Regions from separate parts of the Nocardiopsis sp. SBT366 genome, predicted to be linked through region 1. Evidence: riboswitches for the same ligand, from Rfam matches in the RefSeq annotation. Region 1 holds a riboswitch; each other region holds the start of a gene.
What was found. A riboswitch is a leader RNA that binds a small molecule or an ion and turns the genes downstream of it on or off. The one in region 1 is predicted to bind S-adenosylmethionine.
Positions count from the first base shown of each region.

Region 1 (2,258 bases):
GATCTCGCCCAGCCCGGCGCGCAGGCGCTCCAGCAGAGCGGCCTCGCGGATGTGCTGGAGGGAGAGCGTCTCGGTGGTGAAGGTGTCGCAGGCCGCCGCCAGTGCCACGGCTCCCAGGACGTTCGGGCTGCCCGCCTCGTGTCTGGCGGGGAGGTCGTTCCACTGGACGTCGTGTTCGGTCACCCGGCGGGTGGCTCCCCCGCCCGCGAGGTAGGGGGCGGCGGCGGAGAGCCAGTCGGCGCGGCCCGCCAGCACCCCCGAGCCGAAGGGGGCGTAGAGCTTGTGACCGGACAGGGCCACGTAGTCCGCGCCGGTAGCGGTGAGGCTGAACGGCAGGTGCGGCACGTACTGGGCGGCGTCCACCACCACGCGGGCGCCCTCGGCGTGGGCGGCCTCCACCAACTCCTCGACCGGCCAGATCTCACCGGTGACGTTGGAGGCGGCGGTGACGCACAGCAGCCGGGGACCCTCGGGCGCCTCGGCGAGCGCGGTCCGGGCGGCGCTGACGGCGGCCTCGGGCGACGCGGGCAGCGGCAGCCGGACCACCTTCCCGGCGCGCGAGGCCGGGTGCTCCCACGGCAGGAGGCTGGCGTGGTGCTCGGACTCGAAGACCACCACGGTGCACCCCTCGGGGACAGCGCGGGCCAGCAGGTTCACGGCGTCGGTGGTGCCGCGCACGAACACGACGGCGTCGGCGGAACCGGACGCGTCGGCCTCCGTGCGCACGCCCAGGAACCGGGAGACGCTGCGGCGGGCGCGTTCGTAGGCGTCGGTGCTGACCTGGGAGTGGTGCCCGGCGCCCCGGTGGACGCTCGCGTAGTAGGGCAGCGCCGCGGCGAGCGCGTCGGCGACGCTGGTCAGACACGGGGCGCTGGCGGCGTAGTCGAAGTTGGCGTAGTCCACGTGTCCGCCGGTGACCAGGGGGGTTGCGCCCTCGGCGGTGACGATCGCGCACTCGGTGCGGGCCCTGGCGTCGCGGGCCGCGTCCCTGGCTGCGGAGCGGCTGGAGCGCGTGGAGTCGAACGGGATGACAGTGGTCATGGGGCACCTCTTCTGTGGGTCGTGGGGACCCACGGGGTACGCCGATGACGGCCGCGCCTCAGGGGTCCGCGCTTGTCTGACACGGTCGTGTCGGGACCTGGTCCTCACCCGGGGCACCCCACCGCGGAAGGAGGGTTGCCGACCAGCTAGCCGGGGCTTGTCGCTGGTACTCGTGACCTGTGCCGAAATGTAACACACGGCTCCCGTGGCGCGCATCCGCGCCCGTGTGCCCCGGACCAACCCCCGCCCTTGACACCGACGGTCCCGGCTGGGCCATACTGATCGGGAACTGCCCTCACGTCGCGGGTGTCCGGTTTCCCCCGGCTGCCCTTCAGACGCGAGACTCCAGTGAGTTGGAGTTTTCGCGTGCCCGCAGACAAGAGGTGCTCTTCCTTTGTACGGCGACGACCGTGTTCAGCAGCTTTTCCGCAACCCGAGGGTTGTGCTCATCTCCGGCTACGCCCGTCTTCCCGACTCGGTGGCGAGCCATTCCCAGTACCAGCGGCTCGGGGTCGTGCTCGCGGTCGACTCCGCGGACGGCCGGATCGTGGCCGCGGACACCACGCTCCTGACCGACCTCGCCAAGGACTTCTTCCGTGCCCTGGTCGAGGGCGCCTCCGTGACCGAGGACATCGCGGAGATCGTCCAGCGGGTCCAGACGCGCTACGCGGGCCAGTCCGGCGCCGCGCTCACCACCGCGCTCCGCCGCTGCCTGGAGACCTACTACCAGCTGCGGGACGGCGATCAGCTGCCCAGCGGCCCCGAGAACCCCGCCAGCCTCGACGGCAAGGAGTGACCCCCCATGAGTGAGACCAGTCCGCAGACCGATCCCGCGCACGGACCAGGGCAGGACGCGCCGCTCCCCCTGGCCGGTGTCCGGATCGCCGACCTCTCCCGCGTGCTCGCGGGCCCCTACGCCACCATGCTGCTCGCGGACATGGGCGCCGAGGTGGTGAAGGTGGAGCAGCCCGGTCGGGGCGACGACACCCGTTCCTGGGGTCCGCCCTACGCCGAGCCCACCGAGGAGCACCGGGGGGAGCACTCCCCCGGAGAGGCCGCCTACTTCCTGTCCGTGAACCGGAACAAGCGCAGCCTGGCCGTGGACCTGAAGGACCCCGAGGGCCTGGCCGCCGTCCAGGACCTGTGCGCCACCTCCGACGTGGTGATCCAGAACTTCCGACCCGGGGTGATCGACCGGCTCGGTCTGGGGTACGCGC
Region 1 is NZ_LAVM01000008.1:59,187-61,444, reverse strand. Features, by position in the region: gene ADX84_RS03925 (aminotransferase class V-fold PLP-dependent enzyme) at 1-1,041, opposite strand, end outside; SAM riboswitch class IV at 1,105-1,219, opposite strand; gene ADX84_RS03920 (DUF3870 domain-containing protein) at 1,436-1,837, shown strand; gene ADX84_RS03915 (CaiB/BaiF CoA-transferase family protein) at 1,844-2,258, shown strand, end outside.

Region 2 (2,258 bases), on a different contig from region 1:
CACGCAGCGCCGCCATCGCCCGGTTCACGGCGTTGCGCGGACTCCTCTCGGGGTCGTCGATGGTCTCCAGTTCCTCCTCCGCGAAGCGCGCGACCTCCGCACGCCACTTCGCCTCCGACATCGCCGCCCCTCCGGGGGACGACGGTGAGGGCCGGTCCAGCCGTCCCGTCCACAGACGCAGCCGAGGGTCGGTCACCGCCTCCGCCACCACCGCGTCCACGCCGTCGGCGTCGGCCTCCTCCAGCGCGGACAGCAGCTCACCGCGCCCCAGGCCATCGCGCACGGCCTCCGGCCGGTGCTCCAACAGCACCGACAGATGGGCCCAGGCGAACTCGCGGGCCAGCTGCGGCCACACCGCCGTCCGGAAGTCCTGCGAGGACCCGGTGGCCACCCGCGCGAACCACTCCCGCGTCGCCAGCACCGGCTCGTAGCGTGGTGGGAAACTGTCGGCGTAGGCGGCCTTGGCGCGGTAGGGGAGCCCGCGGCGCGACCCCGCGACCAGCAGCGGTTCGTCCCCGCCGGGCAGGTAGCGCAGCCGGGCCGGACGCGCGGGATCCCCGGCCGGGACGAAGCGTCCGCCCCGACCCTGTGTCAGCAGCGCCACCACGTCGAAGAAGTTCGCGCCCAGCCCCGTGACCAGCACGGTCTCACCGCCCGGCACACGGTCCCAGTCACGTTCGGCGGGCATGCCCGGCTCCACGTACACCAGTCCGTGCCGCTCCGCTGACGTCGACAGGGACCGGACCCGGGGCGAACGACGCGTCTGCACCATGCCCTGGGCCAGGACCACCGAGGGCGCCGCCAGCCTGCGGCCGTCCTCCAGCACCACGGTGCGCCAACCGCTCCCGGCGGACTCCAGGTCCACGGCCGTGCCGAGGACGGGGGTCAGTTCGACCCGGCCGGTCGCCACCGCGTCCGCCAGCTGCTCGTCGTAGTAGACGCCCTGGAGACGCCGGGAGGGGTAGGTCCAGGGACGCAGCTCCGCGATCTCCCGCGCCGCCCACGCCGGGCGGTCGGCCCGGACACGGTCGTCCGAGGCCCACCGCACCAGGTCGGGGCCGGGCACGACGGGCCCGTCCATGGGGGTGCTCTCGTCAGCGTGGATCGTGGTGTGCGCGCTGTAGGTGTTGTTCAGCAGCAGGGGCGACTGGTCGGTGCGCCAGGTGGCGCCAGGACCGACCTCCACCCGGTCGACCACGGCCACACGCACGGGCCGCTCGCCCCCGCCCAGCCGGGCGGCGAGCCGTACCACCACCGCGACGGCTCGGGGGCCGCCGCCCACCACGACCGCGTCGTAGCGCTCGTGCGCACCGTGCCCGGCGATCCGGGCGAGGTCGTCGCGCGCCGGTGCGCCGGTGTCCTGTGTACCGCTCATGGCCCGTCCGTTCCGTTCGCTCCGGCAGGGGAGGGCTCCAGCACGGACGGCCGTACCTCCACCACTCCACCATCGCCGCTGGTCACCCGCACGTCCAACCCGTACACCGAGCTCAGCACCCGCGGGTCGTAGGCCTGCGAGGGGGGACCGTCGGCGACGATGTAGTGGGTGTCGCACGCTTGCCGCCTCACGCAGCCGGGTCGTCGTCTCCGGGGCACCCCACCGTGCAGGAGGGTTGCCGTCCAGCGAGCCGGAACTTCGCGCTGGAACTCTTGACCTGAAAATCAACTTAGGCGATAGGAAATATTCGCTACAAGGGATCGGGTGAGTGAGGAAGGCTACAGAGCTCCGCTCCAGGCCGGGCCGTGATTGGGTGGGTCCGCTGTGCGCCGACACGACACCGGGGGAGAACCGTGCGCTGGACCGTTCACTCCGAGAAGCCGCTGTACACCGACCAGTGGTTGGACGTCCGGATCGCGGACGTGGAGATCACCGGCGGGCGGCACCTGGAGCACCGGCTGATCCGGACGTCGCCCGGGGCGGGCGCGGTCGTCATGGACGAGGAGGACCGGGTGCTCCTGGAGTGGCGCCACCGGTTCATCACCGACACGTGGGCCTACGAGATCCCCATGGGCGGCGTCGAGTCCGGTGAGAGTCCCCAGGACGCGGCGGCGCGTGAGGTGCTGGAGGAGACGGGCTGGCGGCCGGGACCGTTGTGTCCGCTGGTGTACGTCCAGCCCACCCCGGGGATCTCGGACTCCGCCCACCACGTCTTCTTCGCCGACACCGCCGAGTACGTGGGCGATCCCGCGCAGGACTGGGAGTCGGAGCGTGTCGAGTGGGTGCCGCTCGCCGACGTGCCCGGACTCGTGGCGGGGAGGAG
Region 2 is NZ_LAVM01000029.1:45,306-47,563, forward strand. Features, by position in the region: gene ADX84_RS11215 (FAD/NAD(P)-binding protein) at 1-1,375, opposite strand, end outside; SAM riboswitch class IV at 1,546-1,653, opposite strand; gene ADX84_RS11220 (NUDIX hydrolase) at 1,789-2,258, shown strand, end outside.
Region 2: it holds a riboswitch for S-adenosylmethionine, as region 1 does, so the genes downstream of both, ADX84_RS11215 (FAD/NAD(P)-binding protein) here and ADX84_RS03925 (aminotransferase class V-fold PLP-dependent enzyme) in region 1, are expected to answer to the same signal.

Region 3 (2,258 bases), on a different contig from region 1:
GTGCGCCGTTCGAGGTCGACGTCGGCGCGCAGGATCTCGGCGCAGCAGCGCAGGAACGCGTCGGCCCAGCGCGGGCTCAGGAACCCCAGCCTGTCGGCGCCGAGCATCCCCTCCAGCAGCTCCCGGGCCACCTGGGTGGGCAGCATCCGGAAGTACTCGGGCGGGGCCCACGGAGTGTGCGAGAAGTGGGCGATCCGCAGGTCCGGTCGGCGGGCGCGCAGGATGCGCGGCACCAGCGCCAGGTGGTAGTCCTGCACGGCCACGCGCGCGTTCTCGGCGGCACCGCTGACCAGCGCCTCCGCGAAGGCGTTGTTGTAGGCGGCGTAGTCCTCCCACTGGCTGCGGAACTCCGAGCCGAAGGAGGGCTTGTTCGGGGTGTCGTACAGCATGTGCTGCACGAACCACAGGGTCGAGTTGGCCACCCCGGTGTAGGCGCCCGAGAAGGTCGTCTCAGGGATGTCCAACATGTGGACTCGCATGCCGTCGAGGTCGTGCGCGAGGTCCAGGCGGGCCCCCGGCGCCTCGGTGGCGGCGCGGCGGTCGGCGTCCGACAGGGCCGCGCACACCCACAGTCCGTCGATCTCGGTGGCCACGGAGATCATCCCCGAGACCAGTCCTCCGCCGCCCCGACGGTGCTCAAGCGAGCCGTCGTCGGCGGTGGAGAAGGAGACCGGGCCCCTGTTGGAGGCTATGAGGATCTGAGCCTTGTCCACGTGGTCGTCCTCTCGACGAAGGATGCTCTGGGGATCACGCACTCCTCCTAGGTCTCGCCTAGGGACAGTCGCCCCAAACCCCCTCGCGGGCAACGGTGGACACCGTCACAGGGGAGCCGGTTCCGTACTCGGGTCGCGCCGCACGTGGACGGTGTCGTCTCAGCATTCGAGCCGCTTTGTGTAATCCGGATCACCCGGCGTGGAAAATCGGTCAGCACCTCAGTTACAGTGACGGTGCGTTCTCGGAGAAGAACCGCCACAACTTCATATTGCTCATCCAGAGGGGTGGAGGGACCGGCCCTGCGAAGCCCCGGCAACCATCTCGACATGTGGAACCGCGATCAACGCGACCCGTCGAGGCAGGTGCCAACTCCGGCCTGGGGTCAAGGTGGCCACCAGGGAAGATGAGGGGAGACGCCTCGCCATGGCGATTGCCGCCGCTGAACCCACCTCCGTTCGCGCCTTCGGTCCCGGGACCGCGCTGTCCTGTCGGGAGTGCGGTGAGCGCTACGAACTCTCGCCGAGCTTCGCCTGCCAGTTCTGTTTCGGCCCCCTGGAGATCGCCTACGACTTCGGGCCCGTCACCCGCGAGCAGATCGAGAGCGGCCCCAAGAACATCTGGCGCTACCGCTCCCTCCTCCCGGTCCCCGACAACGTGGCCGACCTGCCCAACATGAACCCCGGCCTCACCCCCCTCGTCCGGGCCGACCGCCTCGCCGCCGAACTCGGCCTGCGCTCCCTGCACGTCAAGGACGACTCCGCCAACCCCACGCACTCCTTCAAGGACCGCGTGGTCGCGATCGCAGTCGAGGCCGCCCGCACCTTCGGGTTCACCACCCTCTCCTGCTCCTCCACCGGCAACCTCGCCGGTGCCGTGGGCGCCGCCGCCGCGCGTGCCGGATTCGACTCGTGCGTGTTCATCCCGGCCGGTCTGGAGGAGGGCAAGGTCGTGATGGCCGCCGTCTACGGCGGGAAGGTCGTGGCCATCGACGGCAACTACGACGACGTCAACCGCTTCTGCTCCGAGCTCATCGGCGACGAGGCGGGCGAGAGCTGGGGCTTCACCAACGTCAACCTGCGGCCGTACTACGCCGAGGGCTCCAAGACGCTGGCCTACGAGATCGCCGAGCAGCTCGGCTGGCGCCTGCCCGAGCAGATCGTCATTCCGATCGCCTCCGGATCGCAGCTCACCAAGATCGACAAGGGCTTCCAGGAACTGATCAGGGTCGGCCTCGTCGAGGACCGCCCCTACAAGGTGTTCGGCGCGCAGGCCACGGGCTGCTCGCCGGTCGCCCGCGCCTGGGCCGACGGGCACGACGTCATCCAGCCGGTCAAGCCGGACACCATCGCGAAGTCGCTGGCGATCGGCAACCCCGCGGACGGCCCGTACGTGCTGGACATCGCCAACCGCACCGGCGGGGCGATCGAACACGTGGGTGACGACGAGATCGTCGACGCCATCAAGCTGCTGGCCCGCACGGAGGGGATCTTCGCGGAGACGGCGGGCGGTGTGACCACCGGTGTCCTCCGCAAGCTGGTCCGCGA
Region 3 is NZ_LAVM01000017.1:29,122-31,379, reverse strand. Features, by position in the region: gene ADX84_RS07375 (trehalose-6-phosphate synthase) at 1-713, opposite strand, end outside; SAM riboswitch class I at 984-1,124, shown strand; gene thrC (threonine synthase) at 1,138-2,258, shown strand, end outside.
Region 3: it holds a riboswitch for S-adenosylmethionine, as region 1 does, so the genes downstream of both, thrC (threonine synthase) here and ADX84_RS03925 (aminotransferase class V-fold PLP-dependent enzyme) in region 1, are expected to answer to the same signal.